2 linked regions of the Sporocytophaga myxococcoides genome follow. The protein of the gene in region 1 interacts with the protein of each later gene in a pairwise test. Links are inferred from orthologs where the notes say so. Each region holds a gene or a part of one and is shown on either strand. Other genes may lie near its edges. The genes, in order: eno and rpe.

Region 1 (16,027 bases):
GGAGAAGGGACACTTCAGGAGTACTTTGTAAGAAACAATATTGTTGGTATAAGTGAGATAGACACCAGAGAGCTAGTAAGGCATATCCGAAGTAAGGGAGGGATGAATGCAATTATTTCTTCTGAAATACTTGATGCTGAACAACTACTTGCTGAGGTAAAGAATATTCCATCAATGAGTGGATTAGAATTGTCAAGTAAAGTAAGTACACCAAATGCATATTATGCGGGTGATGAAAATGCTTCCTTAAAAGTTGCAGTTCTCGATTTAGGGATTAAAAAAAGTATTTTAAATAATTTTACAAGTAGAGACGTATTTTGTAAGGTATTTCCTGCAACTACTTCTTTTGAGGAAATGCAAGAATGGGGACCTGATGGTTATTTTATATCAAATGGACCCGGTGATCCAGCTGCGACTATATATGCAATAGAAACTGTTAAGAAGATCTTGAATTTTGATTTACCTCTATTTGGTATTTGTCTAGGGCATCAGATTTTGGCTGAAGCTAATGGAATTCCTACTTACAAAATGCACCATGGCCATAGAGGATTAAATCATCCTGTTAAGAATCTACTTACTGGTAAAAGTGAGATTACTTCACAAAACCATGGATTTAGTGTAGATGCTGAAGCGGTTAAAACTAGTGAAACAGTTGAGGTTACTCATATCAATCTTAACGATAATACGGTAGAGGGGATTAGAATTAAAAATAAAAAGGCGTTTTCAGTTCAGTATCATCCTGAGTCGTCCCCAGGACCGCATGACTCCCATTACTTATTTGAGGAATTTATTTCATTACTTAGAAAATAAATTTTTAATTAAATTTTTAACAAAAAAATGAGCTTAATAGAACAAATCGTTGCCCGTCAAATATTTGACTCAAGAGGTAACCCTACTGTAGAAGTAGATGTAATTACAGAAAATGGGTTTCTTGGGCGTGCTGCCGTTCCTTCAGGAGCTTCAACAGGAAGTCATGAAGCTGTAGAATTGAGAGATGGTGATAAATCAAAGTACATGGGCAAAGGAGTCTTGAAGGCTGTTGCCAATGTAAATGATAAGATTGCTGCAGAGTTAGTTGGTGCTTCAGTTTTTGAGCAGAAACTAATTGATCAGATCATGATCGAGATGGATGGAACCCATAACAAAGGTAAGTTAGGTGCTAATGCAATACTTGGTGTTTCTCTTGCTGTCGCTAAAGCTGCAGCTCAAGAGGCTAGTATGCCACTTTATAGATATGTAGGTGGTGTAAATGCAGTAACATTGCCAGTTCCAATGATGAACATATTGAATGGTGGAAGTCATGCTGATAATTCTATTGATTTTCAGGAATTCATGATTGTTCCAGCAGGTGCAGCTTCGTTTACTGAAGCGATGAGAATGGGATCTGAAATTTTCCACAATCTGGCAAAAGTGTTGAAATCTAAAAAGATGTCAACCAATGTTGGTGATGAAGGAGGTTTTGCTCCTAATATTCCATCCAACGAAGAGGCTTTAAAGATCATTCTTCAGGCAATTGAAACTGCTGGTTACAGACCTGGAGAAGATGTGTTTATTGCACTTGATGCTGCTGCTTCTGAATTTTATGATGCTGAAACCAAAATGTATCATTTCAAAAAGTCTACAGGAGACAAATTATCATCTTCTGATATGGCCAATTTCTGGAATGACTGGGTTAATAAATACCCGATTGTTTCTATTGAAGATGGCATGGCAGAAGATGACTGGGCTGGCTGGAAGCAATTAACTGACCTTGCTGGTAAGAAAACTCAGTTGGTAGGAGATGACCTTTTTGTAACAAATGTTAAACGTTTACAAGAAGGAATTGATAAGGGGGTTGCTAATTCAATCCTGATTAAAGTAAATCAAATTGGTTCTCTTTCTGAGACTATCGATGCTGTAACTTTAGCTAAGAGAAATTCTTACTCAAGCATTATGTCACACAGATCTGGAGAAACTGAAGATAATACTATTGCAGATCTGGCAGTAGCTTTGAATACTGGTCAAATTAAAACAGGATCATCTTCTCGTTCTGATCGTATGGCTAAATACAATCAACTTCTTAGAATTGAAGAAGAGCTCGGAGAGATTGCTTATTACCCAGGTAAAAACTTCAGAAAAATCTAATATTGAAAGTCCCTTGAGAAAGGGACTTTTTTTTTACCCTCTCATTTTCTATTTTTAGCAAAATATCTTCTGTAAAAAATCATGTTATCAAAACTTCCGCCATTTACTAAGAACTTCTTTTTTATTTCAAGTATCATTTTTTTAATATGGATGATATTTTTCGATTCTAATGATTTTATTAATCAGTTTAGAGCTAGCCGAAAAATTAAAGATTTGGATGGTCAGAAAGTATTTTATGAAGAAAAGATAGAAGAAGTGAAGAAAGAGCGGGAAGCACTTTTTAATAACCCTAAAGAATTGGAAAGATTTGCCCGTGAAAATTATTTAATGAAAAAGAAGAACGAGGATGTTTTTATCATCGTAGATGAAGAATAAATTTCGAACAATAACACACATTAAGATTAGAAGTTAGTTGCGGGGTCATGGAGAATACCAGGAAGTTTGATTATCAACAATTAGCCAAATACATTTGGATTATAGGGGGCGGAGTTCTTTATTATATAATTGGATTTGTAATATTGTTGCAAATTAACTTTTTATGGCTGTTTGGACAGATTCCAGGCATTGATGATCTTGAAAATCCCTCTTCAGATCAAGCTTCAGAAATTTATTCAGCAGATAATATTCTATTAGGTAAATATTTCAGGGAGAACAGAAGTCCAGTTGATTTAACCCATATATCTCCCAATGTTATTAAGGCCCTGATATCAACTGAAGATGTACGATTTTATGAACATTCGGGAATAGACGCCAAAGGATTTTTCGCAATATTCTGGTATATGGTCAGAGGTGATCAACGAGGCTCGAGCACATTGAGTCAGCAATTGGCTAAAAACCTTTTTAAAACTAGAAATGATGAATTTCAAGGAATACTTGGCTCTGTACCCATAATTAATGTCCTTTTGTATAAGGCCAAAGAGTGGATGTTGGCAATAAAGTTAGAACGAAATTATACAAAAGAGGAAATTATAAATATGTACCTGAATACTGTTGATTTCGGAAGTAATGCTTTCGGAATTAAAGTAGCAGCAAGGACATTTTTTAATACGTCACCAGATAGCCTCACAATAGAACAATCTGCGACTTTGATAGGGGCATTAAAAGCAACTACTCTTTACAATCCGGTGTTCAGACCTGAAAATTCTTTGGAGAGAAGAAATGTTGTACTTGATTTGATGGTTCAGAATAAAGTTCTTGATGCAAAAGATTACGATTCCATAAGAAAAATTCCATTGAAAGTAGATTTCAAAGTAGAAAATTCCATAGATGGCATTGCGACATATTTCAGAGGAGTTTTAAATAAATACTTATTGAAGTGGTGTAAGGAGAACGGAAAAGATTTGTACGGCGATGGATTGAGGATTTACACTACAATTGATTCAAGAATGCAAAAGCATGCGGAAGATGCTGTTGGAGAGCATATGAAAGTTGTTCAAAAAAAGTTTTTTGAACATTGGAAAGGGCAAAATCCTTGGAGATATGAAAATAAAAAAGAAATTACCACCTTTATTGAGGAGGTTTCTAAAAGGACATCGACCTATAAAATGCTTGTTAAGAAATTTGGAGAAGGTCATGATTCCATAAATATTGTGATGAATACACCTGTAAAAATGACTGTATTCAGCTGGGATGGGGAGAAAGATACAATAATGAGTCCTATAGATTCTTTAAAGTATTACAAGCATTTTCTTCATTCTGGATTTATGTCGATGGATCCTTCAAGTGGTGAAATTAAAGCATGGGTTGGAGGAATTAATTACAAATACTTTAAATATGACCATGTAAAACAAGGAAGAAGACAGCCTGGTAGTTCTTTTAAGCCTTTTGTTTATGCAGCTGCTATTGAGAAGGGGTACACACCTTGCTATCTGTTGCCAGACGCGCCAATTACCTTTAGATATGAAGAAAAAGGTGAAATGAAAACCTGGTCACCGAAAAACGCAGATTGGATATTTACAGGTGATAGTATGACTTTAAGACAGGCTATGGGGCGTTCTATTAATTCAGTAGCAGCACAGGTTCTAAAATTAATTGGTATTGATGCTGTTATTAATGAAGCAAAAAAATTAGGAATTACAAGTAAGCTTGAACCGGTTCCATCTATTTGTCTTGGTTCCAGTGATGTAAGTGTCTATGAAATGGTAGGGGCCTACAGTGCTTTTGTAAATAGCGGGGTCTGGGTAGAGCCATATTTTATTTCAAGAATAGAAGACCGTAATGGAAATATTCTTCATGAAGTAATTCCTAAAACCCGAGATGCGCTATCTGAAGATGTAGCATATGTAATGGTACATATGCTGAAAGGAGGAGTTGAAGAAAGAGGAGGCACCTCTCAAGCTTTATTTAAATACAATATTTTTAGAGGAAATGAGGTTGGGGGGAAGACAGGAACAACTTCTAATCACTCTGATGGCTGGTATATGGGCATTACAAAAAATTTGGTTTCAGGTGTATGGGTAGGAGGAGAAGATAGAAGTATTCACTTTAGAACTTCGCAATTGGGAGAAGGGTCAAAAATTGCACTGCCAATATTTGGCCTCTACATGGAAAAAGTATATGCTGATGAAAGTTTAAATATCCCTAAAGGTTATTTCAAACGACCTAAAAAATTGTCTATTAACATAAGTTGTCCTCCCAGACCAGAGCCAGTATTAGCAGATAGTATTGCATCTGATTCGCTATTGGAAGTAGAAGACCAAGAAGGTTTTTATTAAACTTGGCAGTAATGTTAAATTTTTCCCTTTAATAGTACAATTTTTTAAAGGATATTTCCTTTTTTAATTGTTAAGAATGAGTTAATTTCGCTTTTTGTTGGTAGATTTTGTCCAGTTTTGATGGTTTCTAGTTGTAAGTCTACCAATTTAAAATTTTTAACGATTAATCTCACTATGAAAAGGAACATCTACAGTTTGATCTGTATTATTTTGTTTTTCGCATCTTTTACAAAAGCGAATGGTCAAAGTCGTGCTGTGAAAAAACTAGAGCAAGAAGCAACTAGTTATTACCAGACGGAGCAATTCCAAAAAGCTTTAGTATTATATGAAAGATTGGACAGCTTAAAACCCGGAGATGCTGAAATTCCATACCGTATAGGAGTTTGCAAGTTTAATCTTCAACATAGAAGAGAATCTTTACCTTATTTTCAGAGAGCTCAAAATCAAGGCTATTCGTTTTTAGATTTAAATTATTATTTGGGAAGAATTTCTCATTTAAATCATCAGTTTGATGAAGCTATAAATTATTATAAAAGTTATCAGATCTCATTAAGTGATACCCTTACTGCAAAAACTAAAGTTAAAGACAGACTTCCAGTTGAAGAGTACATAGAAATGTGTCAGATCGGAAAAGAACTTGTAAAAGACACATTGACCCTTGAGGTTAAAAACATGGGACCTGGAATTAACAGTTCTTATCCGGATATTGTACCATTGACATCAGCTGATGGTTCTACTCTTGTATTCACTTCCAGAAGAGCAAGTACTACAGGTGGGAAAATTGATATTCAGGATAATCATTATTACGAAGATATTTATATAAGTTATAAGGATTCTTTGGGGAAATGGAGAACTCCTGTAGATCTGGTGTCCTTGAACACAGAATTGCATGACGCTTGTATAGGAATATCACCTGATGGGCATAAACTATTTCTTTATAGATCTCACATAGGTAAAGTCAGAAGTGGTAGTATTATGGTAAGTACTCTTGAAGGAAATCATTGGTCTGAGCCCATACTACTGGATGAGAGCTTTAACAACATTAACTGGGAGCCCGGAGCAACTATTGCAATAGCTGCAGATGAAAAAACTATTTTCTTCAGCAGTGACCGCTTGGGTGGTTTTGGAGGGAGTGACATTTATGGTGTAAGAATGGATGCTTCTGGAAAGTGGGGACAACCTTATAACCTTGGAAGAAAGATTAACTCCGAATTTGACGAAAAACCTACTTATTTAAGCATAGATAATAAAACACTTTTTTTCTCCTCAAATGGGCATAAATCAATGGGTGGTTTTGATATACTGACTTCAGTTTATGATGATGTAAATAAGGAGTGGTCAACTCCGGAAAATGCGGGGTATCCTATTAATACAGCTGATGATGAAGATAACTTTATCTGGTCTGCAGATGGTACCAAGGGGTATTTTTCATCTTCCAGACCTGATAGTTATGGAGAATCTGATATTTATGTAATTAATAGACCGCATCCTACTTCTAATCTTGCTCTGGTAAAAGGAACAGTGCTGGATGAAGAAACAGGGAAACCAGTTTCAGCAACTATATCAGTTGTGAATAATAATAATCAGGAAAAAATAGGATTTTATAATTCCAATTCACTTACCGGACAGTATACTTTAGCGTTGCCTCATGGAACTAATTATGGAATAACAGTAGAAGCTAACGGATATATGTTTCATTCTGAAAATATCAATATAGATACTAAAAACCCATTTTTTGAGATTACAAAAAATATAAAGTTGGAGTCTCTCAAAGCTGGAAATTCTATTGTGCTAAACAACATGTTCTTTGACTTTAATAAATCAGAACTAAAAAAAGAATCTAAGTCAGAATTAGAAAGATTGGTGACTTTCTTAAAAGAACACCCAGAGTTGAAAATAGAATTGTCTGGACATACGGATAATGTAGGAAAGGCTAAGTATAATAAAAAATTATCTGAAAAAAGAGCGACAGCAGTATTGAAGTATCTTGCCGAGAAAGGAATTGGTAAAAGAAGAATGGTAGCTAAAGGTTATGGTTCTACAATGCCTATAAGTACAAATGAAAATGAAAGAGGCCGGCAGTTGAATAGAAGAACTGAAATGAAAATACTCGATAATGATATGGTGGTATTGAACAGATATCAAGATATTCAGATAAATTATGCTATTCAAAATCAGGCACATTTAAATAATCCACCTGTAAAAGAAGTGCAGTCCGGTGACGTTCCTACAAAAAGTTCTCCAGCTGTTGGAAGTGTTTTAAAGCCTAAAGTTCATTTCACTTACAATTCCTATCAGGCACTTACAGAATATTCTACACAAAAAGTAATGGAAGTAGTGAAGATGATGAAAGAGTATCCCAAAATGAAAATTAAGATTTGTGCATATGCTGATCCTATAGGAAGCTCTACATACAACCAGCAATTGTCTGAAAAAAGGGCTCAGACGATCATGAATTTTATGATTAAAGAAGGGATTGAAAAGGACAGGCTTACGATTGAAAGTCTTGGTGAGCAAAAGGGAGTAATACAAAGCAATGATAAAAAAGAGAATTTGGTAAACAGAAGGGTTGAATTCATTGTAATTGGCGAGTAAAGAGATTTCTCAAAAAAAGAAGAGGCTGATTCATTAAAATCAGCCTCTTCTTTTTTACCAATTTTTATCTTTCGTTACATACGAAGGATTAAAGCTAAAGCAAACACCTGCGTAATAATCTTCTCTTAAAGAATTAAACAGATGTACGAAGATAGTCTCTCCTAGTTCAAGGATTTCACACAATTGCCCTTTATAATTTACAACGATATCAGACAACTCTCTCTTCTTATCTTTCTCCATATCACCCTTTTTTCTATAAAAACAATGACATAGAAAAGAAGGTGTCATTTTTTCCTTTTGGTCTCAAACTTAGGATTAAAGGCGAAGCAAATCCCATAAATCAAGTGTTCGCGAAGACAATTAAATTTTATTTCTACTGTTTCCCCCTCAAAGGCGATCATCTCACATAATTCTCCTTTATTATTTATGCATAGTTTTGAGAACAATCTTTCCGACAAGTAATCTCTATCATAATAGTGGTGCATAATGCCCTCCTCAGTTTCCGTTTTAAAAAAATAACTCAATATTCTGGAAGAAAGTTATAAGGGTGCATATTGTTGCTCTTTTAGCTAACACTACTGTATGATCAAAGTATTATGTTCAATTTGCTCTTTTACCCGTGGATAAGCTAATTGATTTTTCTATTAAAGGGATAATTAGAAGAAATAAGAACTTTCTACAAATTGTTTCGGAATAACTTTCATAAATTTTCAGAAGTTACTTTAAGTAAGGAGAAATGAAGGGATGAGAATTATGAAAAATAATATAGTTATTGGGTTGATGATTACACTTTCTTTAGGTTGGGGGGGAGCAACTCAAACTTTTGCATACTCTCAAAAAGAAGCGAGTGAAGTTTCCCCATTAAAAGGGCCGAAAAAGATGAAAAAGAATCTTTTTAAAAGGAAAAAGAAAAGATATAAAAATAACACCGTTGTAAAAATAAAAAGGAGTGGAAAAGGTCCTAATAGAGGGAGAAGAAATTACTCAAGTAATTTTAGATAAGAGCAAATGGGGTAATTCCCCATTTTGCTCTTAAAGAGTTTATTACCAATCTTCTGATTTTTTTTCTGCAGCTGCAGGAGCTCCTGCAAGCTCTTGTTTGAGGCTGTTTACTGTAGCCTGAGCAGATTCAGCCGATTTTGTTTTGATGGTACTCCAACCCGCAGGAACCAAAGTGTATTTGCCACACTGTGGTAGTTCATTTTCAAGTTTACCACCATTCCCTTTCGGAGATTCATGTACAAAGTCAACCAGCTCATATTTGTACTTACCGTCTTTCACTGAAATAGAAAAAAGATAGTTGACTGTTCCTGAATGGTTCATTCCTCTCATCGGACTGGGATACTGAACACCAAAATGTCCTTTTGCGACAAATTTGCCCTCTGCTTTAGAATCCGTTACTTGTTTGAATCCATTAGCAAGCGCCCAATTTTTAGCTTTCAGATATAGATCATCTTTTTTGGCTCCATCTACCTGGACAACCTCTGTATAAGTTATTTTTTTAGTTTCAGCATCTATTGGAAGCTGATTCTGAGCTATCAAATTGCTGATCATGAGCAATGAAAGAGCAAATGAGAATAGGACTTTTTTCATCTTAATACCTGTTTGTGGATTTAACAAAGATAAATTTTAATAATTTAAATAAAAAGACGGACTGGTTTGATAAGGCTAATAATTTATTTCTTGTTGTTTTTGTTTTGTTTTTTATTGAAATAATTATATATTTTAAACAAAAACGAAATAATGTTGTAAAATATTTGTAAACTAACCAAGGATAAAAATGAAAGAAACTAAACTTACCTACTCATTTTTCCTCTCGCTAATTTCGTTTGTTGCTCTGTTTGTTTTTATTGTAGGCCTTTCGATTTTGCTTCGAGTGCTTTCTTTTGGAAGGTATAAATTTAATTATCCATTAAAATATTTAAAGAAATACATCGAAGCCCAGCAAAACGTTAATGTCTTTGATGGTTTTTAATTTATATGAGAAATCTATCATTACTTTCTTGTAATTTTGTAAAATGACTTGGGAGGAGTATTGTATTAGTAAAAAAATTGATTCTAAGGCTTTTAAGGAATATGATCCTTTAAAATGGCAGGAATTGAAAGAAATCTTTGAGCAGGTTCATCCGAACAGCTTTACAGAACAAAAGAAATTTTTAATTAATGATATTCGCAGAAGATTTTTACTTCAGGAAGTTGTGGAAAAAAAATCTGACGAAGCAATTGTTAAAAAGGTTGCCCTTCCATTTATGAAAAAGAAGGAATAGACTTTAATTTTCTATTTCCTCTTTTTCACCCTCTTTTATTTTTTCCTCATCTTCAAATAAATAAAAGTGGAGCTTTTGTTTCAATTCTGATTTTGAAAGATTGGTATGTATTTTACCATTAATTGCCAACGAAATCTGACCTGTTTCTTCAGAAACAATTAAAACTATACTATCTGTAACTTCAGTAAGGCCGATTGCAGCTCTATGTCTAAGACCCAGGTGGGCAGGTAAATCTGTGTTTTCACTAACAGGCAGGATACATCGGGCTGCCTTAATTCGGTTATTTGCGATAATAACTGCGCCATCATGGAGAGGACTATTTTTTTGAAAGATAGCAATTAGCAATCTTTTAGAAATCAGTGCATCCATTAAATCGCCTGATTCCGCATAGAACTTCAATTCTGAACTTTTCGCAAATACAATTAAAGCTCCTGTATTAGTTCCTCCCAATATTTTAGCACTTTCAATTACCGGATTTAAATTGAGGCCATCGGCATTGGGCTGAGAATTTTTTTTCCAGAGAAGTCCCTTTAAGAAAGATCTGTTAAATGCTGTTGTTTTCCCGATGATGATTAAAAATTTTCGAATTTCCTGCTGAAATAAGATAAGTGCGGCAATGACACCAACTCCAATAAACTGACCCAAAATGGCAGTCAATAATTCCATTTTAGCAGCTTTTACAACGAGATAAATAAGATAAATAGAAAGAAATCCCAGAAAGATTTTTACAGCGATACTTCCTTTTAATAATTTGTATAGTTGGTAAAGCAAGAAACTAACAAGCAGGATATCAAGGATATCTATCCAGCTAATTTCTAAGAATCCTATTTTATACAATAATGTCAATTCTTTAATTTTTCTAATAGAGCTATAATTTGCTTAGCTTCCCGGGTATCATGGACTCTGACAATGCTAAGATTTTTTAAGAGTCCTATGGTATTAACAACAGTGGTGCCGTTTAAAGCTTCTTCCTGAGAAATGTTTAACGTTTTGTATATGAAAGATTTCCTGGAAGCACCTAAAAGGACTGGTAGATTTAAGGCACTGAAGATATCTAACTGGCTAATCAAATGAAAGTTTTGCAAACTATTTTTAGAAAAACCTATTCCCGGATCTATTATTATATCCCAGACCCCCAGGTCATTTAGACGATATATTTTCTCCTGGAAATATTGCAGCATTTCTCCAATCAGATCGTCGTATTGGTTAAGTTTTGCCATGGTTTCCGGAGAACCTTTCATGTGCATTAAAATATAGGGGAGCTTCAACTCTGCAATAGTTTCAAACATTTTTTCATCTAATTCCCCTCCGGAAATGTCATTTATTATTTCTGCTCCTTCTGCCGCTGCAATTCTGGCAACTTCAGATCTGAATGTATCTACAGAGACAATACAATCAGGGAACTCTTTTTTTATGATTATTAAGGCCTTGGTAACTCGTGATTTTTCTTCTTCAATTGATATATTTTCAGCTCCAGGTCTTGATGAATAACCTCCAAGATCGATAATATCAGTTCCGTTTTCCAGCATTGAGGCGGCCCTTCTGACAATATTTTCAGAAGTAAGATATTTTCCGCCATCATAAAATGAATCAGGGGTTACATTTAGAATCCCCATTATCAATGGACGATTGGATAAATCAATTAATTTACCTCTAACCAGAAGTGTTTTTTTTGTCTCAAAAATTCTATGTTTCAAATTCTAGTATTGTAAATTTGACCTAAACAAAACTACTAAATAGAAATCAAAATTGGCAAACAAGACTGAAAATGAGTATAGGAAGGTAATAAATAAGTGTAAGGACTTATTTATCAAAAAGACGCAGGACTATGGAACCGCATGGAGAATTTTGCGTTTGCCTTCAATTACAGATCAGATATTTATCAAAGCCCAAAGAATCAGATCAATTCAAGATAAAGGAACTCAAAAAGTGGCTGAAGATATCAATTCGGAATTTATAGGAATAATAAATTATTGTCTTATCGCAATGATGCAGCTTGGGCTAAAAGATACTGATCCCATGGAGCTTCCCGCAGAGAAAGTAGCTGAGCTATATGATAAATATTCTGAAGAAACTCTTGAACTTCTGATCAATAAAAATCATGATTACGGAGAAGCCTGGAGGGATATGCGTGTAAGTTCAATAACAGATATCATTCTTATGAAGTTGTTAAGGGTCAAGCAAATTGAGGATAATAGCGGCAAGACATTGGTTTCTGAGGGTGTTAATGCCAATTATCAGGATATGCTTAATTATAGTGTGTTTTCTTTAATTAAATCCAACTTCATAGATGGTGAAAATCATTAATACTATAAGCAGGATCATAGTTGGCTGCTTGTTTATTTTTTCCGGATTGGTAAAATTGAATGATCCATACGGAACAGCTTTTAAGCTTGAGGAATACTTTCATGTTTTTAGTGCGGATTTTGGATCTTTTTTTGAGGTATTTACCCCATATTCATTATTCTTGTCGATTGCCATTGTAGGATTGGAAGTGATTCTGGGTATAGCATTATTGCTTAATTACAGGATGAAACAAACAACATGGATACTTTTGCTTTTAATAGTGTTTTTCACATTCTTAACATTTTATTCCTTTTATTTTGATAAAGTGAAAGAATGTGGATGCTTCGGAACCTTGATCGTTTTAACCCCAAAACAGTCCTTCATCAAGGATCTTATTCTTCTGTTTTTCATTCTAATAATATTTTTCCTGGGAAGAAATCAAGTTTCTGTTTTTAATACTTTAAAAGGAGATTTATTGATGCTAATCGTTTCGTTTGTGACTTTCTATACCGGATATCATGCTGCGAATCATTTACCATATTTTGATCTTCTGAATTTTAAAGTGGGGAACAATATACCTCAATTAATGAAAGCAGAAGAAACTCCGAAATACAAGTTTATCCTGTCTAAAGGAGGTAAGGAATTCGAGTTTTTACAAGAAAACTATCCTTCTGATACCTCGTATAAGTTTGTCAGGTATGAGCTTTTGAATAAAGACACAACCAAACTTGTCCCTAAAATTATTGGATTTAATGTTGATAGCGACGAAGGTGACAAAACCAAAGAAATTCTGACAGGTAAAAGATTACTAATTACAATACCTGACGTGAATAAAGCTTTTAAGAATTGTGAAGGAGGATGTGTTGAAAAATTAAGGAATTTGATAACTCAATCAGAAAAAATGGGATTTTCACCGGTTATTTTAACCGAACCTGGTTCTTCAGATGTAATGGAGGCATTCAGACATGAGTTACAGCTTGCGGTACCATATTATTTCATGGATGATGTCATTTTGAAAATGATGGTGAGGTCAAATCCGGGGATATTGGTGTTGAAAGATGGAACAGTGCTCGAAAAATGGCACTATAATGATATTCCCGATAGTGATAAATTAAAAATGCTACAGAAGTAGGTAAATGATAAAATTTATATCGACTAGGTTTTTATATGGCTTTCTGGTACTGTTCGGTGCTTTGATAGTTGTATTTTTTCTTTTTAATGTATTGCCGGGTGATCCAGTAGCCATGATGGCAGGTCAGAGAACTGACGTTTCCACCCGAGAGGCCATTACCAGAGAGCTTGGCCTTGATCAGCCACTTCCAGTGCAATTGGGCTATTATCTGAATGATCTTTCTCCTGTTTCTATTCACCGAGATACTGAAGCAAATGAAAAGAATTATGAATATAAAAAGCTTTTTAAAGTAAAAGATAAAGTTGTTGTAGTAAAATATCCATATCTGAGAAGGTCATTTCAAACCAACAAAAAAGTTAGTGAGATCATAATTGAAAATCTTGAGGGAACTTTCTGGCTGGCTTTTGCAGCAATGTTATTTGCTACAGTGTTTGGAATACTCTTTGGAATGATGGCTTCTGTCAAGCCCAACAGTCTTCTTGATCATTCGACCATTTCCCTTTCAGTTTTAGGAATTTCAGCCCCTCCATTTGTAATGGGGGCATTAATTGCAATGGTTTTTGGATACTACCTTTCTGATTATACGGGTTTGAATACTTCCGGGCAGTTATGGGAGGATGATTTAAATGGAAGAAAGCTGGTGTTGAAGAATCTTATTTTACCAGCATTTACTTTGGGCCTCAGGCCATTGGCTATAATTATTCAGTTAACAAGAAGCAGTATGCTGGATGTTTTGTCACAGGATTATATAAGAACGGCGAGAGCTAAAGGGCTTCGATATTATAAAATAATACTTAAGCATGCGTTGAAAAATGCTTTGAATCCAGTTATTACTGCAGTTTCAGGGTGGCTGGCTTCGCTAATGGCAGGAGCATTTTTTATCGAATACATATTTAACTGGAAGGGAATTGGCTCCGTTACAATCGATGCGGTATATAAGCTCGATTTCCCTGTAGTGATGGGTACCACCTTATTTGTAGCTCTCGTTTTCATAGTTGTTAATATTTGTGTAGATATTTTATATGCAGCCATTGATCCACGGGTCAGATTGCATTAATTTTACTTGCATGAAGCTTTTTTTAATTGGACTTCCGGGTTCTGGGAAATCTACCCTTGGCGTAAAGCTTGCGGAACTACTTAATTTTGACTTTTTAGATACCGATGCATCAATAGTCAAAACAGAAGGATTGACAATTAATGAGATATTTCATCAGTTTGGTGAAGAATATTTCAGACGACTGGAAGAATCAACCTTAAAGCAACTCAATCATCTGGATAATATTGTCATATCGACAGGAGGAGGTTTACCATGTTTTTATGATAATATGAATTTAATAAAATCAATGGGGTTCAGTATATATCTGAACGTTTCTCCGGAATTAATTACAGAAAGGCTGTATGCTGTAAATGATCAAAGCAGACCGATGGTAAAGGGCAAAAGCAAAGAAGATATGCTGGCTTTTCTTATTCAAAAAAGTGCAGAGAGAACAGATTTTTACAAAAGGGCTAACCTGGAAATAAGCGCAGGTATTTCTCCGGAAGAAGTAATAGAATTGTTGAAAGAAAAGAAAATTATTTTTTGAAGAAGGTATTAACAGTTCCTTCAAGGCTGATGTAGTAATTGCCGGAAGAAAGATCCTGAACCATAATAACTTCTCCAGATCCTTTCTTAATCAGTTTACCTCTTTGATTGTATATTTCGAAATTAGCGTTTTTAGATAAAGTAATTTGATCATCTACCCTTTGGGGATAAAAAGTAACAAGCGCCTGATCGTTTACTTTTTTGAGAAAGAGAGATGACTTACCTTCGTACCTGATAAGGTATTCAGAGGCCGCTAATCCTGTAATATCAACTTCTTCACTTTTGCCTTTCAGTAAAACATTTCCTTTTAGATCTTCAATCTGATACTTTGCTTTTGCGGTGAAAAAAAGTTTGCCGGCGGCGGTTTGTGGATAAAACTGAACTTGCTCATTGAATAGAAAGTTAAGCTTTTTGTCAAGATCGTATTCGTCAAGATCAGTCCCGATGATAATACCCTTTTCATCAATTAAAAAGGTAGCGGGAATTCCTGAAATGTCATAAAGTTCAGCTACTTCATTTTCCCAGCCTTTTAAATCACTTCCATGGAAGGGCCATGATAGCTGGTCTTTTTTTATGGCATTAAGCCAGGCTTCTTTTTTAGTATCCAATGAAACACTGAAAATTTCAAATCCTTTATCATGATACTTATGATAAAGTGCAACTATTTCCGGATTGACTTGGCGGCAAGGCATACACCATGAAGCCCAAAAATCAAGTAATACGATTTTGTCAGAAAGATCTGAAAGACGGATTATTTTTCCGTTAGGATCTTCAATTTTAAAATCAGGAGCTTTTTGGCCCACTTTGGGTTGTGCGAAAGAAAAAAAGAAAGATGAAGAGAAAGCCGCCCATAATATGATTATTTTAAGCACTTTGCTCTTCATCTTGATATAAATTTTCATTTAAAAATTAAAAACTAGTTCCAATTGTAATTACAACACTCGTATTTCTGTTATTTACGATTGCCATAGGTTCTCTGCCACTGTTTAAGTGATAAGAATAGTAATTACTTTTGTAGAATGTATTTACAAATGCAATATCAGCATAAAAGCTTTCGGATTTCAAACCAGCTCCGAATGTAAAAGTATTGATAGTTCTATCCAGATTATCGACTATTCCATGCCTGTATGGATCTCCCAAACGGGCATATCCTGCTCTAAGTCTATAGTCTCCAAGTCTGGCTTCTGCTCCGAGGTTAAAGTTTAGTGTAGTTTTATAAAGATTCTTTATTACATCATTATCAGCATCCAATTCCTGAGGATCAGCACCTTTTAATCTTGCCCCGCTATAACCAACAACTTCAACATCTCCTGAAATAAACCCTGAT
Region 2 (15,953 bases), on another replicon or contig:
AAGAAAGAAACCGGATGCTGTAGTCTTGATTCTATTAATGATGCCAGAGATATTGCGGTTAAACTTGGTTTTCCTCATTATATCCTTGATATCAGGGAAGAGTTTGGTGATTATGTGATCAATCATTTTACTGACGAATACCTTGCCGGAAGAACCCCTAATCCCTGTGTATTGTGCAATACACACATCAAATGGGATGCCTTATTAAGACGTGCAGATAAACTAGGATGTGAATTTATTGCAACTGGTCATTATGCGAATATCAGAAAGGAAAATGAGAGATATGTCATCTCTAAAGGCCTTGATGAAAATAAAGACCAGTCTTATGCGTTATGGGGAATATCTCAGGAAAGTCTGAGCAGAACAAAGTTTCCGCTTGGTCATCTCAAAAAGACTGAAATCAGAGCATTTGCTCAGGAAAGAGGATTTGTAGATTTGGTTAATAAATCTGAATCTTATGAAATCTGTTTTGTTCCTGACAACGATTACAGAGGCTTTCTGAAAAGGAGAATTCCAGGTTTGGAAGATTCTGTAAGAGGAGGTGAGTTTGTGCTCGAAGACGGCACAATTGTAGGAAAACATGAGGGCTATCCTTTTTATACAATTGGTCAGAGAAAAGGATTAGGGATAGCGCTAGGATATCCAGTATTTGTTTCTGAAATTCAAAAGGATAAAAATCGAGTAGTACTGTCATCATTAGAAAAGCTGGCTAAAGATGGAATGATGGTGAAGAAGTTAAACATGCTTAAATATCCTGATCTAATAGGCAGAAAGCTAGAAACTGTAACAAAGGTCAGATATAACGATGGCGGTACTCCGGCACTTATAGAACAAATAGGTGATGAAATGAAAGTGTTGTTTCATCAAGGAGTAACAGCTATAGCACCTGGACAAGCAGCTGTTTTTTATGAAGGAAATGATGTGGTTGGCGGAGGATGGATTACATCAAGCTTTAGACAAAACAATGAATAAATTTTTCTCTTTATTGCTCTTTTTTGTTGCATCTTTTTTAATCTCCGGATGCTCAGAGCAGCAGGAACCGGATGTGTCTGACTATCAGTATTTCCCAATTGAAAAGGGAATGTATGTTCTCTATTCTGTAGATAAAAAAACTTACGGAGTGGGTGATTCTACTCATTCATTTTATTATCTCAAGGAAATAATCGGTGATACATTCAGAGCTGGTGGCGAACTAAAATACAGAGTGGAAAGATATACAAAAAACAGTCTCACAGATCCTTGGCCGGCGCAACCAGATTCAGTATGGAGTCAGTTCAACAGCAAGAGTAATGTTACAAGAACGGAAAATAATATCAGGTTTATCAAGATGACCTTTCCTTTGGTAAATGATAAAACATGGGATGGGAATGCTGAAAATACTATGGGATCAGAGTATTATAAAGTAAAGGATTTCAAACGTACTTTTTATGTTGATACAATTTATTTCCCTAATTCCGTAAAAATAATCCAGGCTGATAATCAGAACCTGATTGAAAAAAAATACAAGGTTGAATATTATGCAAAACATGTTGGCCTTATTCATAAAGAGAAAAGAATTTATGAGTATGACCAGTCTCCTTCTGCTATAGGGAAATATATTATAAAAACTGGGGAAACCTATCTTCAGAAAATTTATGCTTACGGCAAAGAGTAAAGCAATTTTATGCTTCATTATTTTTATATCATTTCAAAGTCTAGCTCAGACTAATTTATATTTTGTAACATTCACCGATAAGTCTGACAGTGAATATTCCTCCAAGACTCCGGAAGAGTTTCTTTCTCCAAAAGCCATTAGCAGGAGACAGGCTCATAACATTCAGATTCAGGAAGAAGATTTGCCAGTCAATAAAAATTATCTGGATTCTTTCACGAAAACAGGTATTATTATTAAAGGATCTTCAAGATGGATGAATGGTGTGATCGTAGAAATGTCAGAAGAGGTATCTGAACTAACAAGAAGTAAGCAATTTGTAAAATCTGTAAAGTACCTTCAGCCAGCACAAACATCTCTTAACCAATTGAAGCTTTCTTCTCCGGTATCGAATATTCAGAGACAATCGGCTTTTTTATCATCATCATCGTCTTCTATTGACTATGGTTTTTCTCTGAATCAAAATGCTATGATTGGAGTTCCTTCTGTTCATGCTTTAGGTTATTCAGGAAAAGGTAAGCTTATAGCAGTTTTGGATAATGGGTTTTTAAATGCCAATACACTTACATTTTTCACTCATTTATATCAGAATGAAAAAATTTTAGGTACCTATGATTTTGTTTCTAGAGATCAGAATGTTTATGACGACGGAGGACATGGAGTGAATGTACTGTCGGTGTTGGCGGGTTTTGAAGAGGGAAAGATAGTAGGGCCTGCTTATGATGCTTCTTTTTTGTTATTGAGAACTGAAAATGATTTTTCGGAAACCATACTGGAAGAATATAACTGGCTTATGGCAGCAGAGTATGCAGACAGTGCAGGTGCTGATATCATTTCAAGTTCTTTAGGATACAATACTTTTGATTTTACGGAACAGGATCATTCTTATGCTGATCTTGATGGGACGTCTACTATTGTGACGAAAGCTGCAGAGACAGCTTTTTCTAAAGGAATGATTGTGGTGAACAGCGCAGGTAATGAAGGAAATAAATCATGGAAATATGTGACAGCTCCAGCAGATGGACCTTCAGTAATTGCAGTTGGTGCAGTAAATTCAGATAAAAAATATGTAACGTTCAGTTCAATTGGTCCTTCAGCTGATGGTCGAATAAAACCAGACCTGGCAGCAATGGGAGCTGGGGTATATGTTGGTAATCCGGACAATTCTTATTCGAGCACCAATGGTACATCTTTTTCCTGTCCGCTTGTAGCAGGTCTGATTGCTTGTCTTTGGCAAGCAAGACCATATTTATCCAACAAAGAAATCTCAGAAGCTTTGAAAAAATCAGCTTCCAAAGGGAATGACCCTGATTTTCAATATGGATTTGGAATTCCAAATTTTCAAAAAGCTCTTACTTATTCAAGCCCAGACACATTAAAAATTGCAGGGCTTTTCCCAAATCCTGTATCTATTCCGGGAAATGTAAAACTTATTATTGAAAACGATTTAGTAGGCAATGATGTGGAAGCTGAATTATTTGACCTAACAGGTAAAAAAATATTTGCCAAGACTTTATCAAAGGCAGAAAAGATAAATCAAATGGTATTTCCTGGTGACATTCAAAGAGGTGTGTATATTCTGGTTCTAAATACTAACAGTGCAAATCAGGTAATAAAAATTATCCTTCAATAAATACGTTTTTCTTTAAGTTAACATTCCTTTCATTTTATTTATATTTGTGGTCATTATGAAACCGATTATAGCCCCTTCAGTTCTTTCTGCTGATTTTGCAAACCTGCAAAGAGATGTTACAATGATCAATGAAAGCCAGGCAGACTGGTTCCATGTTGATATTATGGATGGTGTTTTTGTTCCTAATATTTCTTTTGGCTTGCCAGTTTGTGCTGCTATAAATAAACATGCTAAGAAACCTTTGGATGTGCATTTAATGATTGTGCAACCTGAGAAATATATTGAAGCTTTTAAAGAGGCAGGGGCTGCATATATCAGTGTTCATGCAGAAGCTTGTACTCATCTTCACAGAGTTATCCAACAAATTCATGCTGCCGGATGTAAAGCTGGTGTGGCGATTAATCCACATACTCCTGTAAATGTATTGGAAAACGTATTGAATGATATTGATCTGGTTTGTATCATGTCTGTGAACCCAGGATTCGGAGGGCAACAGTTCATTACCAGAACCTATGAAAAGATAAAGCAGCTGAATAAGATGAGAGAAGAGGCCAAAGCAAATTTTCTGATAGAAATTGATGGCGGGGTTTCAGATAAAAATGCAAAACAATTGCTGGATCTAGGTGCCAATGTACTCGTTGCAGGAAATTTTGTATTTAACTCTAAAGATCCTCAGGCTACAATAGCATCTCTTAAATCTTTAGGATAATATTTTCCTTGGAACCGTCGTTTAAAGCTGAGATGGGTAAAAGGATTTTTTATTTTATTTTTTTGCTGGTTATATCCTCTTTGGCAGCTCTTGGGCAGGATAAAGGGGTCTTTTCAGGGCAGGTGCTAAACGAACAAGGAAAAGTTGTTCCTGATGCGAATGTTGTATTATACAACCAGCAATGGAAACCTGTATCTCAAGTTCATTCAGATTCAGAAGGGCGTTTTTTATTATATCTGCCAGGTGATTCTGTCTATACAATTGTCATATCTTTTCTTGGTTTTGAAAATTTCGCAAAACAAATAACTCCTTCAGAAAGAAATGCAGGAACAATTGTGTTTCAACTAAAGCCTGATGTTCAGATGCTCAAGCATGTTGAAGTCAAAGGGAAATTTAAGGAGGAATCAGGTGGGCAGGTAAGTACAATCAAAATAGATCCCAAGATTCCCAAATACCTTCCGTCTGCATTTGGAGATTTTAATAAAATCCTTTCCACGGCAGGGCTTGGTGTTGTTTCTAACAGTGAACTTTCGTCTCAGTATGGTGTGCGTGGAGGTAATTTTGAGGAAAATCTGGTATATGTCAATGGTATTGAAATATACCGACCCTTTCTGGTAAGGAGTGGGCAGCAGGAAGGTTTAAGTTTTGTCAATCCTGACATGGTCGCTGATATTGAATTTTCTGCCGGAGGATGGCAGCCGAGATATGGAGATAAGTTGTCTTCTATGTTATCTGTAAAGTACAGAGAACCTAAAAATCTGAGAGGGACTATTACAGCAGGGCTGTTGAACAATGCCTTATATCTGGAAAATTCAGCATTCAAGAAGAGGTTATCTATTGCAATCGGCGCCAGACAGAAGTCCTCTCAATACCTCCTTAAAACCCTTCCGGTCAAAGGTCAGTACAAACCAAAATTTTATGATATACAATCCTATATTTCACTTGATTTAACCAAAAAAAGTCGTGCCGCAGAGTATGGAAAACGGACGACATTGGGACTTTTATTAAGCTATTCAAAAAATAAATACCAGGTATTTCCCTCCAGGAGTAAAGTCCAGTTTGGCACACTTAATCAGGTGATGAATTTGACAGTTGACTTTGACGGTAAGGAAATCATGGAATATGAAACTTTTCAAAGCGGACTAGTTTTGACACATCAATTTACCAAAAGATTTAAAACGGAATTTATAGTCTCTGGTGTCAGGACAATAGAAAATGAAGGGTTTGATGTGGAAGCTGGTTATAAACTATACGAAGTGGAATCAGGTCCGAGTTCTAATTTTATCCCTCAGCTAAATGCTCCCCTCATTATAAGAGGGATTGGAACTAATTTTGATCACGGCAGAAATTCCCTGAAAGCTTCAATTTTCAATTTTACTCATCGAGGGTATTATCGTCTCAATTCAAAGAATAAGGTTGAATATGGATATAGTCTTACTAAAGAAATAATCGATGATCAGTTGAATGAGTATTCTTTCACGGACTCTGCTCAGTATATAACGCTTACAAGATATATCAATACGACAGTTGATTTAGATTCTTGGAGAAATCAGGGATATATTCAGAATACGTTCAGTCCTGATTCAACTCATATTTTAACTTATGGAGTAAGATTAAATTACTGGTCATTAAATAACCAGTTGCTGGTAAGTCCTCGTCTTCAGTATGGCTGGATACCGACTTCAAGACCCAATTTGATGCTAAGGGCTGCAGCCGGAGTATATCAACAACCTCCATTCTATAGGGAACTTAGAAATTTTGACGGGATTGTCAATACTAATCTCAAAGCCCAGACCTCTTATCATTTTATTGCAGGAAGTGATCTTAAGTTTATGTCATGGGGAAGAGAGTTTAAATTTATCTCAGAGATTTATTATAAATATCTGACAAACGTAGTACCTTATGACATTGATAATGTAAGGCTGCGGTATTATGGACAGAATCTTGCCAGGGCATATGCTACAGGAATTGACTTCAGGGTCAGCGGGGAGTTTGTGAAAGGTGAACAGTCCTGGTTCAGTCTCAGTTTTTTAAGAACAATGGAAGATGTTCAGGGGGACGATCGGGGTTATATCAGAAGACCTACAGATCAGAGAGTAACAGCAGCAATCTTCTTTCAGGATCATTTGCCAAATAATCCAACAATTAAAATGTACCTGAATCTTGTGTTCGGCTCAGGATTACCTTTTGGTCCTCCGGAAAATAAAAACTTCAGAGCTGCAGCTACAGCTCCATTTTACAGGAGAGTGGATATTGGTTTTTCGAAGTTATTAAGCATGCAGGATAAGGAAGTATTGAAAAAGTCTCTTTTTGAGTCACTTTGGTTGAGCATTGAAGTGCTGAACCTTCTTGGGGTAAATAATACAATCAGTTATTACTGGGTAAGTGATTTTCAAAATCGTCAATTTGCTGTCCCTAATACCTTATCGGCAAGGTTTTTGAATGTCCGCCTGATAGCGAAATTTTAAACATACAGAATAAACAATGCATACAATGAGAATTCCCTTTAAAGTTATTTTCAGCCTACTTACAGTTTTAGTTCTTGCAGGTTCATGTACTAAAAAGACGGTAACAAGAGTAAGCCCAGATCAGCAGATAGATCTAAGTGGCAGATGGAATGATGTAGATTCAAGGCTGGTTGCTGAAGAAATGGCTAAGGATATGATCAACAGACCATGGAGAAATGATTTCATGGCAAGGAATAATAAAAAGCCAACGATTATATTAGGTGTAATCAGTAATAAGAGTCATGAACATATTGATGCTCTTACTTTCATTAAAGACCTTGAAAGAGAATGCATCAATACAGGTACAATAAGAGTTGTTCAGAATGCAGAATTCAGAGAAAAGCTGAGAGTAGAAAGAGCAGATCAGCAGCAATTTGCATCTCCTGAAACTCAGAAAAAATGGGGCAGAGAGCTTGGAGCAGATTATATGGTATTCGGTACGATCAATTCAATTGTAGACTCTGAAGGTAAGAGAAAAGTAGTGTTTTATCAGATCAATCTTGAACTTGCTGATCTTGAAACCAATGAACTTGTTTGGATTGGGGACAAGAAAATTAAGAAATATATAGTTAATTAAGTTGCATAAGTACTGGTGGGGGATGGGACGAGTTATAATTTGTTTGATTTTTGCAGGTCTGTGTTTTTCCTGTGTTTCCTATTATCAGAGAAATATTAGGTTCAATACTTATTTTGTTCAAGGCCAGCTGAAGGAAGCAGAGGATGAATTGGCCAAAGATAAAAAGGGAGCAAAAGGAAAAAACAAACTTATATATTATTTAAACAAAGGCGTTGTTGCTTCTATGCAAGGAAATTATGCTGGAAGCAATGACCACTTTGAAGAGGCTTACAGAATTGCAGATAATCACCACAGAAATCTGCTCAATGAAGGACTATCCTTTCTGACCAATCCTAAAATAGTCGAATACTATGGAGAGGAGTTTGAACTCCTTATGATGCATTATTACAAGGCTTTAAACTATCTGAAGATGGGACAGTCCGAAGAAGCCCTTGTAGAATGCAGAAGGATGGATATCAGATTAAAACAGCTAAGCGATAAGTACAAATCGGAAAATAAATATAAAAGAGATGCATTCATCCATCTTTTAATGGGAATCATATATGATGCTAATAAAGATTATAATAACGCTTTTATAGCGTATAGAAATGCTTTAGAGGTGTACCAGGCAGATTATCAAAAAATGTTCAATCTTGGCCCTCCTGAACAGCTTAAACAGGATCTTTTGAGAACAGCCTACCTCAGTGGTTTTAATGAAGAACTTGTAAGGTTTGAAAAAGATCTTGGTATTAAGTATCAGCCTTCTTTAGGCAAAGATGAAGGCGACCTGGTTTTCATCTGGCATGATGGTCTTGGGCCTGTTAAAGAAGAATGGAGTATCAACTTCAGTATTATCAGAGGAGAGGGAGGCGTTGTGACTTTTGTTAATCCTGAACTCGGATTAAACTTTCCTTTTGCCATTAGCAATGACAATTACGAGTCCAGTGGTTTAAGCAAGCTTGAATTTATACGTGTAGCATTTCCTAAATACGTAGAGCGGCCACTGGTATATGAAAGTGCAACTTTATCCGGAGGAGGAAAAGAGGTTCCTTTACAACTGGCTCAAGATATTAATGCCATTGCCTTTAAGTCTTTAAAAGACCGAATGCTATTAGAACTTGGTAAATCGCTTCTCCGTGTTGGATTAAAGAAAGCTGCAGAATATAAAATACGACAGGAAAACGGAAATCTGGGAGCGGCTTTCAGTATTGTTAATGCTATAACAGAACAGGCAGATACAAGAAACTGGCAGACGTTGCCTCACAGCATTTATTATGCAAGGCTTAAACTCCCGGAAGGGAAGCAGACTATTTCCTTTACCACAAAGGGAAGGCAAGATCTGAAGAAGCAAGAAATTTCAGTAGAAATTAAAAAGAATAGTACCAATTTTCAGACCTTCAGTTCGCTGGACGCTATGCCAGCCCTAATCTATTATTAGTAAATCTGATAAACTATGATTTCTATGTTGTTTGTAATACAGAATTTCATTCCTCCTGAATGATTTTAACTTTCAATATAGTTAATGACTCCTAATGCTCAAAAACTTCTCCACAAGAGAGAGCATCTTATTTTAATTAAAGAGTAAAAGAAAAAGGTTCTTATAATTATAAACAGCAGCCTGGGCAGAAAATACAGTTAAGAATAAAATAATTATTATTGAAGCAAGAGGAGACGTTTTAGGAGATCAGAATAAAAAAAAACATCCGGCAGGTAAGTATGAAGTCGAAAGACTAATCATTCTCCGGTAATTCATGGTAGTGATAGTAAGATAAAATCAAAAAAAATGCAAAAAGCAGTTTTTTGCTGGAGTGGAGGTAAAGACTCCGCTTTTGCTTTATATAAGACAATATCATCAGGCGCATTTGAGATCTTGGCATTGCTAACAACTATTAATTCCGCCTATTCCAGAGTGTCTATGCACGGGGTGAGAGAAGAGTTGATGGATCTTCAGGCAAAGCATATAGGAATTCCATTGTATAAGGTATATATACCTGAAGTTTGCACTAATGAAGAATATGAAAAGCAAATGGAAGAAGCAATGATATACTGGAAAGAAAAGGGAGTTTCTCATATTATTTTTGGAGATATATTTTTAGAAGATTTAAAAAGATACAGAGAGGAAAAGCTGGAAAAAGTAGGAATGAAAGCTGTTTTCCCTTTATGGAAGGAGGATACAGCAGAACTGCTCTCAAGCTTTTTGAAGTTAGGTTTTAAAACAATGATTTGTTCAGGAAGCTGTAAAAACATAAACGAGGAATTAGTAGGAGAAACCCTATCTGAGGAAATAGTGGGATTGATGTCACCTGGTACTGATCCATGTGGTGAAAATGGAGAGTTTCATACATTTGTCTATGAAGGTCCGGTATTCAGAGAAAAGCTGGATGTAGCCTGTACGGAAAAAGTAGTAAAATATTACAATGTAAAAAAAGAAACGGAGGGCAGGATAGTGGAAGAAGAAGTTGGATATTGGTTTGCCGACATAAAGTTGAAGGAATAAAAAGTGTTAACTCTTTTTATTCCTTCATATATCTTAATGCTGGAAATTAAAGTAATATCCGGATTTTTTCTTCTTCGATTTTTTAGCGCTTTTATGCTTTCCCGGCTTTTTGGGTGTAAAAGCAAATGACTCAGCCATGTTAGCGGTAACAAGAACCAGAGTAAGGATAAATATAACGTGAAGTTTTTTCATGATTAATAAATTTATTATTTCCCAAATAATTGACAATTTAATAAAAAAAATAGACTTATTGCAATTTTTAATAGAAAAAAAACTAGAGGATCATACCACTAAAGACTTAATAGTCAAATAATATCGGTAAAATACAATTAGTAAAATAATCATAAATGGGATTGAATTGTTTTTGGAAAAAATACACTCTGAATTTTAAGTTTGATGCAGGGACTTCACGAGGGGTGCTTAAAACTCATGATGTGCGGTATCTTGTAATATCAAATGAAAAGAATTATTCGACTTTTGGAATAGGGGAATGTGCGCCGTTAAAAGGACTGAGTATCGATGACAGACCTGATCTGGATGAAAAGCTGGAGGAAGTTTCCAGGCTTATTTTAAAGAAGAATTCAATAGATGAATGTGAAGAGTTTTTCATGTATCTGCAAGAGTGGCCTTCCATTCGTTTTGCTTTGGAAACAGCGTTACTGGATTTAAAGCAAGGAGGAAAAAGGAAGCTTTTTGACACAGATTTTACTACGGGAGGAAAAGGAATTCCGATCAATGGTCTGATCTGGATGGGGGACTTTAATTTTATGGAAAGGCAGTTGTGGGAAAAGCTGGAACAAGGATTTAACTGTATTAAGATTAAGGTAGGTGCAATTGATTTTAATAAAGAATGTAATCTGCTGGAAAAAATCAGAACCAGATTTTCTCCGGAACAGATTGAGATCCGTCTTGATGCAAATGGCGCATTTACAGAAACGGATGCTGAAATCAAATTAAAGCAACTCTCAGAATTTACTATTCATTCTATTGAACAACCTGTAAAGGCAGGCCAGGTAGAATTAATGAAGCATCTTTGTACTTTGAATATCATACCGGTAGCGTTGGATGAGGAACTTATAGGTGTATATACAAAAGATACAAAAGTAGAATTGCTTCAAAAGATCAAACCTCAATACATCATACTCAAACCCACTCTTTTAGGTGGATTTAAGCAAAGTGCGGAATGGATTGATGCAGCAGATAGAATAAAGGCTGGCTGGTGGTTTACTTCTGCTCTGGAGTCTAATGTTGGCCTCAATGCCGTTGCTCAGTTTGCATATAGCCTGAACTCTCCAATGCCGCAGGGATTGGGCACCGGCAAGCTTTATCATAACAATATTGATTCTCCGCTTGTTATTCAATCAGGGGCTCTGTACTACGATCCTTCACAAAATTGGAATTTTAATCCCTTGTTATAATGGCAATAGTATGATATGAGGTATACATTAATTACCGGAGCTAGCAGAGGTATTGGCCTGGCATTGGCAGAATATTGTGCGTCTAAAAATTTTAATTTGGTTCTTGTTTCAAGATCCGAAAATAAGCTTTGGGAGATAGCTGAAAGATTAAAAGCTACCAAAAGAATTGATGTAAAAGTTTATTCTGCAGATCTTACAGAAAGTGATGTTCCAGAGAAACTTTATAACTGGTGTTTAAAAGAAGGAATAAAGGTAAATGCGCTTATCAATAATGCAGGAGCAGGTCTGTATGGCAAGTTCTCTTCATTATCACTGGATAATCAGTTAAATCTGATTAAATTAAACCAGTCTGCTTCTGTGTCGCTGATCTATAACTTTATTCCTATGCTTAAAGCTGAAGGCGGATATATTATGAATGTAGCAAGCACTGCATGTTATCAGCCAATTCCATTTATGAGTGTGTATGCTGCTACTCAGTCTTTTCTGCATTCATTTACTCTGGCACTGCGTGAAGAGTTAAAGCCATTTAACATATCTGTCAGCTGTCTTTGTCCTGGACCTACTGCAACCGATTTTTTTGAAGAAGCTGGATTGAAAAATCTTCCTGTTGATTCAAGTGAAGTGAAAATGTCTCCTGAAGAGGTAGCTGAAATAGCTGTAGAAGGTATGCTTGCTCATGATTCTGAAATAATTCCAGGAACAAGCAATATGTTTGGAGCCTACTTCAGTAAGATTTTTCCAAACAAGTTTATTGTAAGGACTCTTAACAGACTTTTTGCACCAAAGAATTAAATATTAGTGGTTGGTTTGTTTTTAAAATTCATTTTCACTTTATGGAAATGAATTTTTTTTTATATTGAAATTATGGAAGACAAGTTACATTCAGACGGGAACATTTTATTTTTTAATAAAGATTATATTTCCGAATTCATTTATGGAGGTATTGATGGTGCAATTACCACATTTGCAGTTGTTGCAGGAGCTGCAGGAGCAAATTTATCAATATCTGTAGTAATTATTCTTGGCTTTGCTAACCTTATTGCCGATGGCTTTTCAATGTCGGTGGGAAACTACTTTTCAACTAAGGCAGAGCAGGATACTTACGAGAAAAATAAAGCTGTTGAATATTGGGAAATCGAAAATATGAGGGAAAAAGAAATTGAGGAAATAAGGGAGATATACCAAAAGAAAGGATTCGAAGGTGAACTACTAAATAGGGTTGTTGAAGTGATTATTTCCAATAAAGATGTATGGGTGGATACTATGATGAAGGAAGAACTTGAGATGTCTAGAGATGAAAGAACTCCTTTTAAAACCGCCGGAATGACTTTTCTATCTTTTGTCACAATCGGTCTGATTCCTTTGCTGGCGTATCTATTTGCAATTCTGAATATATTGGAACCAAGCAATTTGTTCCTGGTAAGTTGTATTCTCACTGGTATAGCTCTTGCAATTGTAGGTAGTTTTAAGAGTATAGTTACAAATAAAAATAAATTAGTAGGGATCATGGAAACACTTTTCCTTGGAGGTATTGCGGCATTTCTTGCATATTATGTCGGAGCTGTTCTTGAAAAAATCTTTACATAATATTATATAAAGAAATTCACCAGCTGGTTTAAAAGAGCTCAAATACTAATTTTTAAGTGAATAAAGTCTTTCTAATTCAATAAACATTTTAATGTTGATATCTGTAGAGACGCCATGCATGGCGTCTCCTTATCCACGGGCATGGTCTTTAAATTTATCAGGACACATTAAACGGCAGATATTGTTTTCTATAAAAAAACATTATAAAAGATATGAGACGCCAATGTGTAGTGTTTCTACAAGTAAAAAGCTAACGCTTATCGGCACTCCAAATTTTCTTAATTTTTTCATCCGGATAAGTAACCTCCTGATATAATCCCTTTATATTCCCTTCTGAAATTACTCCATTCCAGCGAATGATACTTCCATCAGAAGGGTTGTAGGAGGAAAAAGTTATACCTTTACTGTTAGTAGATCCTTTAATTTTACCCCGGAATGGATATTTTCCCTTTCTTAAAATTCTTCCTTCAACTTTACCCAAGTGGTCTATAATTATAAATAACTCAAATTTACCATTTAGGTCATTGGAGTAATTGGCAAAAGAACCATAATAGTGGCCCGCTGGATTCATGGATTCTTTATTCTGATAAAACTCCCAGAGAGCCCAAAAAGTAACAAGAATACTAATCATTGCTGCTGTTGCCTCGATCTTCCTTAAAAATCCTTCATTACTGCTCATAGCATGTTCTTAATAAAATAAAAAGCCATCTCCCTTAAATTTTGTTTAGGAGGAGGTCAAAAATATGAGCCTTTAATTGGAAACAATTGCAGTAACTTCTATTTCTATCAGAAGATCAGGAGATATGAGTCGGTTTACTTCCACCATTGTAGCAACCGGATTTATTCCAATAAAAAAATGACCATGAGCTTTACCTATTTCTTCCCATTGACTAATATCGGTAACATACATGCGCGTCCTCACCACATCTTTCATACTGCATCCGAAATGTTCAAGACATTTTTCAATTTTTGACAAAATAAAATGAGTTTGTTCATAAACATTTCCTATACCGATTACTTTGTCTTCTTCCATTGCAGTAGTCCCTGCTACTTCTATTATGTTTCCTATTTTTACTGCTCTGGAATATCCAACTATGTCTTCCCAAGGTGTTCCGGATTTTAAAACTTCTCTTTTCATGTGTATATTTTCTTAAAAAAACTAATTGTCAAAAATAGCTACAACCCTGGCTGGGGCTGCCGATGCTCCCTTTATCTTTAATGGAAAAACAGCAACTTTAAATCCGAATGGGGGAAGTGCTTCCAGATTTACCAGCTGTTCCATATGAAGGTATTCGTGCTTTTGTCCTACAAGATGGGCTTGCCAGAAGAGTTCAGAATTGGACGTTTCTTTAGCTTTGGCAGCCATATACCTTAATGGCAGATCAAAACCCCACTGATCTATACCCATTACTTTTATACCTCTTTCAATAAGCCATTCAGTAGCTTCTTTACTCATGCCTGTTCCTTTATTTATATAATCTTCACCCTGAACCTTTGATCGGCCGGTTTTAATAAGGACAATTTTACCAGGAGCTATTTCCGCACCAGACTTTTTAAGGTCTGCTTGAATATCATCGATTGTTATGATATCAAAGTCTGCCTTATGACTCATATCTATAACAATTCCTTCCCCATAAAGCCATTCAAGAGGAACCTCATCTATGGTCTTTGCCTTCTTTCCATTTACTGTCTCTGAATAATGCCATGGTGCATCAATATGGGTTGAAGAGTGAACCCCCATTCCAAGGATTGTATCATCTGCCCATCCTATGAACTTTGAAGGGAATAGGCGGACAGGAAGACCAACAAAAAAACGGATAAGAAACTTACTCTTTCTATGAGCTTTGTTTTCGACTTTTATCCTCATAAACCATGGATCTTTTTTGTTGTATTCAATGGTTTTGGAAAGATCAATAATACGTGACATTTTATGATTTAATTTTTTTATAATAGATGTTTTTACTTTTGGTAAAACATTCCATGCAAACCTATTGGCAGATGTACAGGAGCATAAGCCCTTGCAATTTCAGTCAAATCAGCTGCATTTAATAGCAAAAGAAATGAAGATTGTTTTTGTATATCAAGGACCACTGATAAAATGATACCATCGTCTTCTGAAGACCCTCCGGGAGCGGCTACAAATAAAGGTTCTGAAGGATACATATCTTTATGATACCAAACCTTTACATCTCCTGAGCTGATATCTATTTTCACAAGCTGGTTATTTACTTCAATATTCTGAGTTTCCTTTAAGCCAAGTCCATAAACGAAATTATAAGATTTGCATGACCTTTTCATATTGAAAGATGGCAGATCCAGAGAGGTGTCGGAGAGTTGAATAAGATCCACGGTTCCGGTTTTTAAATTTATTTTTGCTCTATAAAGCAACCCCATGCTTTCTTTTTTAAGACCGTTTTGTTTGAGTTTATCTAAATAAAGATCTTTGATTACTGAAGGATCATTGTATAAGCAAAGATCAATTAATACCTCATCTGATTCTTCGAAAGCATTGACTGTATGGAAGAAAAAGAAGGGGCTAGATTTAAAGGTTTTAATTTTTCCGCTTATGCGATTCACGAGATGAAATTTAGTGCCATTTTCAGGTTTCCAATGATAGCAGGCTTCATATGGTCTGTTAAGAAATCTGCTGAACATTAGTTGCCATATGTTAAGCTCCAAAGGTTGCTCTATGAATATGAAATAATTCTTTGTTAATGCATAGCTGTGAAAATAAGTATGCTTAGGTGCAGATAAGGAACCGAATGGTTTTCTTTCAAATGTGGATTCTGAAATTTTGATAAAAGAGAAGTTTCCTTTGGGGCCTGGTTTTCCAAGACAGTTAAAAACTTCTTTGGTTTCAGGATCGTAACAACTATGAGCTGCACTAAACATATAATCATTTCCAAACTGATCAGAAAATTTAATTTCTCCTATGGTTTCAAGTGAATTAAAATCAAACTCAACCATATAGGAGAAGTCTGATACAGCTGCTATTCTATTACCGTTTTTTAGAATGCTCACACTTGCATTTGATGCTTCAGGCTTGGAAAAAGCACTGAAAAACTTATTGAAAATGGAAGCGCAAGGATCAGCAACTGTTCCCCAACTTCTGTTTTTTATATAATTGGCAGATGTACTTTTTATATAATCTTTGGATTGAAGAAACTTACTTTTATAAGATACTTTTCCATCCTGAATAGAAAATTTATGAATCATGGAAAACCCGTCAAACCAATGGTTCAGCTTGTATTCTCCAACTTCAAATTTGGCAGGTCCGTTTCTGATAAGGTCACCCGAGAGCCATTCAGGTATTTGTCCTTCTATATCAAGATTACAATTTGATGTTTCTTTTTCAACGCTTGTATAAATGAGTGAATCCATAGGTGCTTTATTTA

What was found.
Region 2: the proteins of eno (region 1) and rpe interact in binary tests that used the Escherichia coli proteins (3 or more experiments, as listed by UniProt). The link is inferred for Sporocytophaga myxococcoides from one-to-one orthologs.

The regions. Positions count from the first base shown.
Region 1 is NZ_BBLT01000002.1:501,170-517,196, forward strand. What follows is about bases 1-2,980. They hold eno (phosphopyruvate hydratase), read left to right. Parts: upstream 1-837; coding sequence 838-2,124; downstream 2,125-2,980. Other genes in these bases: carA (glutamine-hydrolyzing carbamoyl-phosphate synthase small subunit), read left to right, coding at 1-810; MYP_RS06535 (septum formation initiator family protein), read left to right, coding at 2,206-2,499; MYP_RS06540 (penicillin-binding protein 1A), read left to right, coding at 2,547-2,980. In the rest of the region: more of MYP_RS06540, read left to right, coding at 2,981-4,838; MYP_RS06545 (OmpA family protein), read left to right, coding at 5,013-7,433; MYP_RS06550 (hypothetical protein), read right to left, coding at 7,488-7,673; MYP_RS06560 (hypothetical protein), read left to right, coding at 8,187-8,435; MYP_RS06565 (DUF4468 domain-containing protein), read right to left, coding at 8,478-9,026; MYP_RS26035 (hypothetical protein), read left to right, coding at 9,214-9,408; MYP_RS06570 (hypothetical protein), read left to right, coding at 9,452-9,700; diadenylate cyclase CdaA, read right to left, coding at 9,704-10,546; folP (dihydropteroate synthase), read right to left, coding at 10,543-11,397; MYP_RS06585 (DUF1599 domain-containing protein), read left to right, coding at 11,450-12,007; MYP_RS06590 (BT_3928 family protein), read left to right, coding at 11,991-13,118; MYP_RS06595 (ABC transporter permease), read left to right, coding at 13,123-14,175; MYP_RS06600 (shikimate kinase), read left to right, coding at 14,186-14,701; MYP_RS06605 (redoxin domain-containing protein), read right to left, coding at 14,691-15,602; MYP_RS06610 (OmpP1/FadL family transporter), read right to left, coding at 15,610-16,027. UniProt on the Escherichia coli protein: Catalyzes the reversible conversion of 2-phosphoglycerate (2-PG) into phosphoenolpyruvate (PEP). It is essential for the degradation of carbohydrates via glycolysis.
Region 2 is NZ_BBLT01000001.1:857,805-873,757, forward strand. The notes cover bases 2,261-5,166. They hold rpe (ribulose-phosphate 3-epimerase), read left to right. Parts: upstream 2,261-3,339; coding sequence 3,340-3,993; downstream 3,994-5,166. Other genes in these bases: MYP_RS03705 (S8 family serine peptidase), read left to right, coding at 2,261-3,284; MYP_RS03715 (TonB-dependent receptor), read left to right, coding at 4,026-5,166. In the rest of the region: tRNA 2-thiouridine(34) synthase MnmA, read left to right, coding at 1-972; MYP_RS03700 (hypothetical protein), read left to right, coding at 965-1,654; more of MYP_RS03705, read left to right, coding at 1,635-2,260; more of MYP_RS03715, read left to right, coding at 5,167-6,461; MYP_RS03720 (penicillin-binding protein activator LpoB), read left to right, coding at 6,487-7,077; MYP_RS03725 (COG3014 family protein), read left to right, coding at 7,100-8,494; MYP_RS03730 (diphthine--ammonia ligase), read left to right, coding at 8,840-9,553; MYP_RS26340 (hypothetical protein), read right to left, coding at 9,587-9,745; MYP_RS03735 (o-succinylbenzoate synthase), read left to right, coding at 9,901-10,971; MYP_RS03740 (SDR family NAD(P)-dependent oxidoreductase), read left to right, coding at 10,987-11,763; MYP_RS03745 (VIT1/CCC1 transporter family protein), read left to right, coding at 11,836-12,558; MYP_RS03750 (hypothetical protein), read right to left, coding at 12,809-13,237; MYP_RS03755 (RidA family protein), read right to left, coding at 13,310-13,696; MYP_RS03760 (cyclase family protein), read right to left, coding at 13,718-14,485; MYP_RS03765 (carotenoid oxygenase family protein), read right to left, coding at 14,518-15,939. UniProt on the Escherichia coli protein: Catalyzes the reversible epimerization of D-ribulose 5-phosphate to D-xylulose 5-phosphate.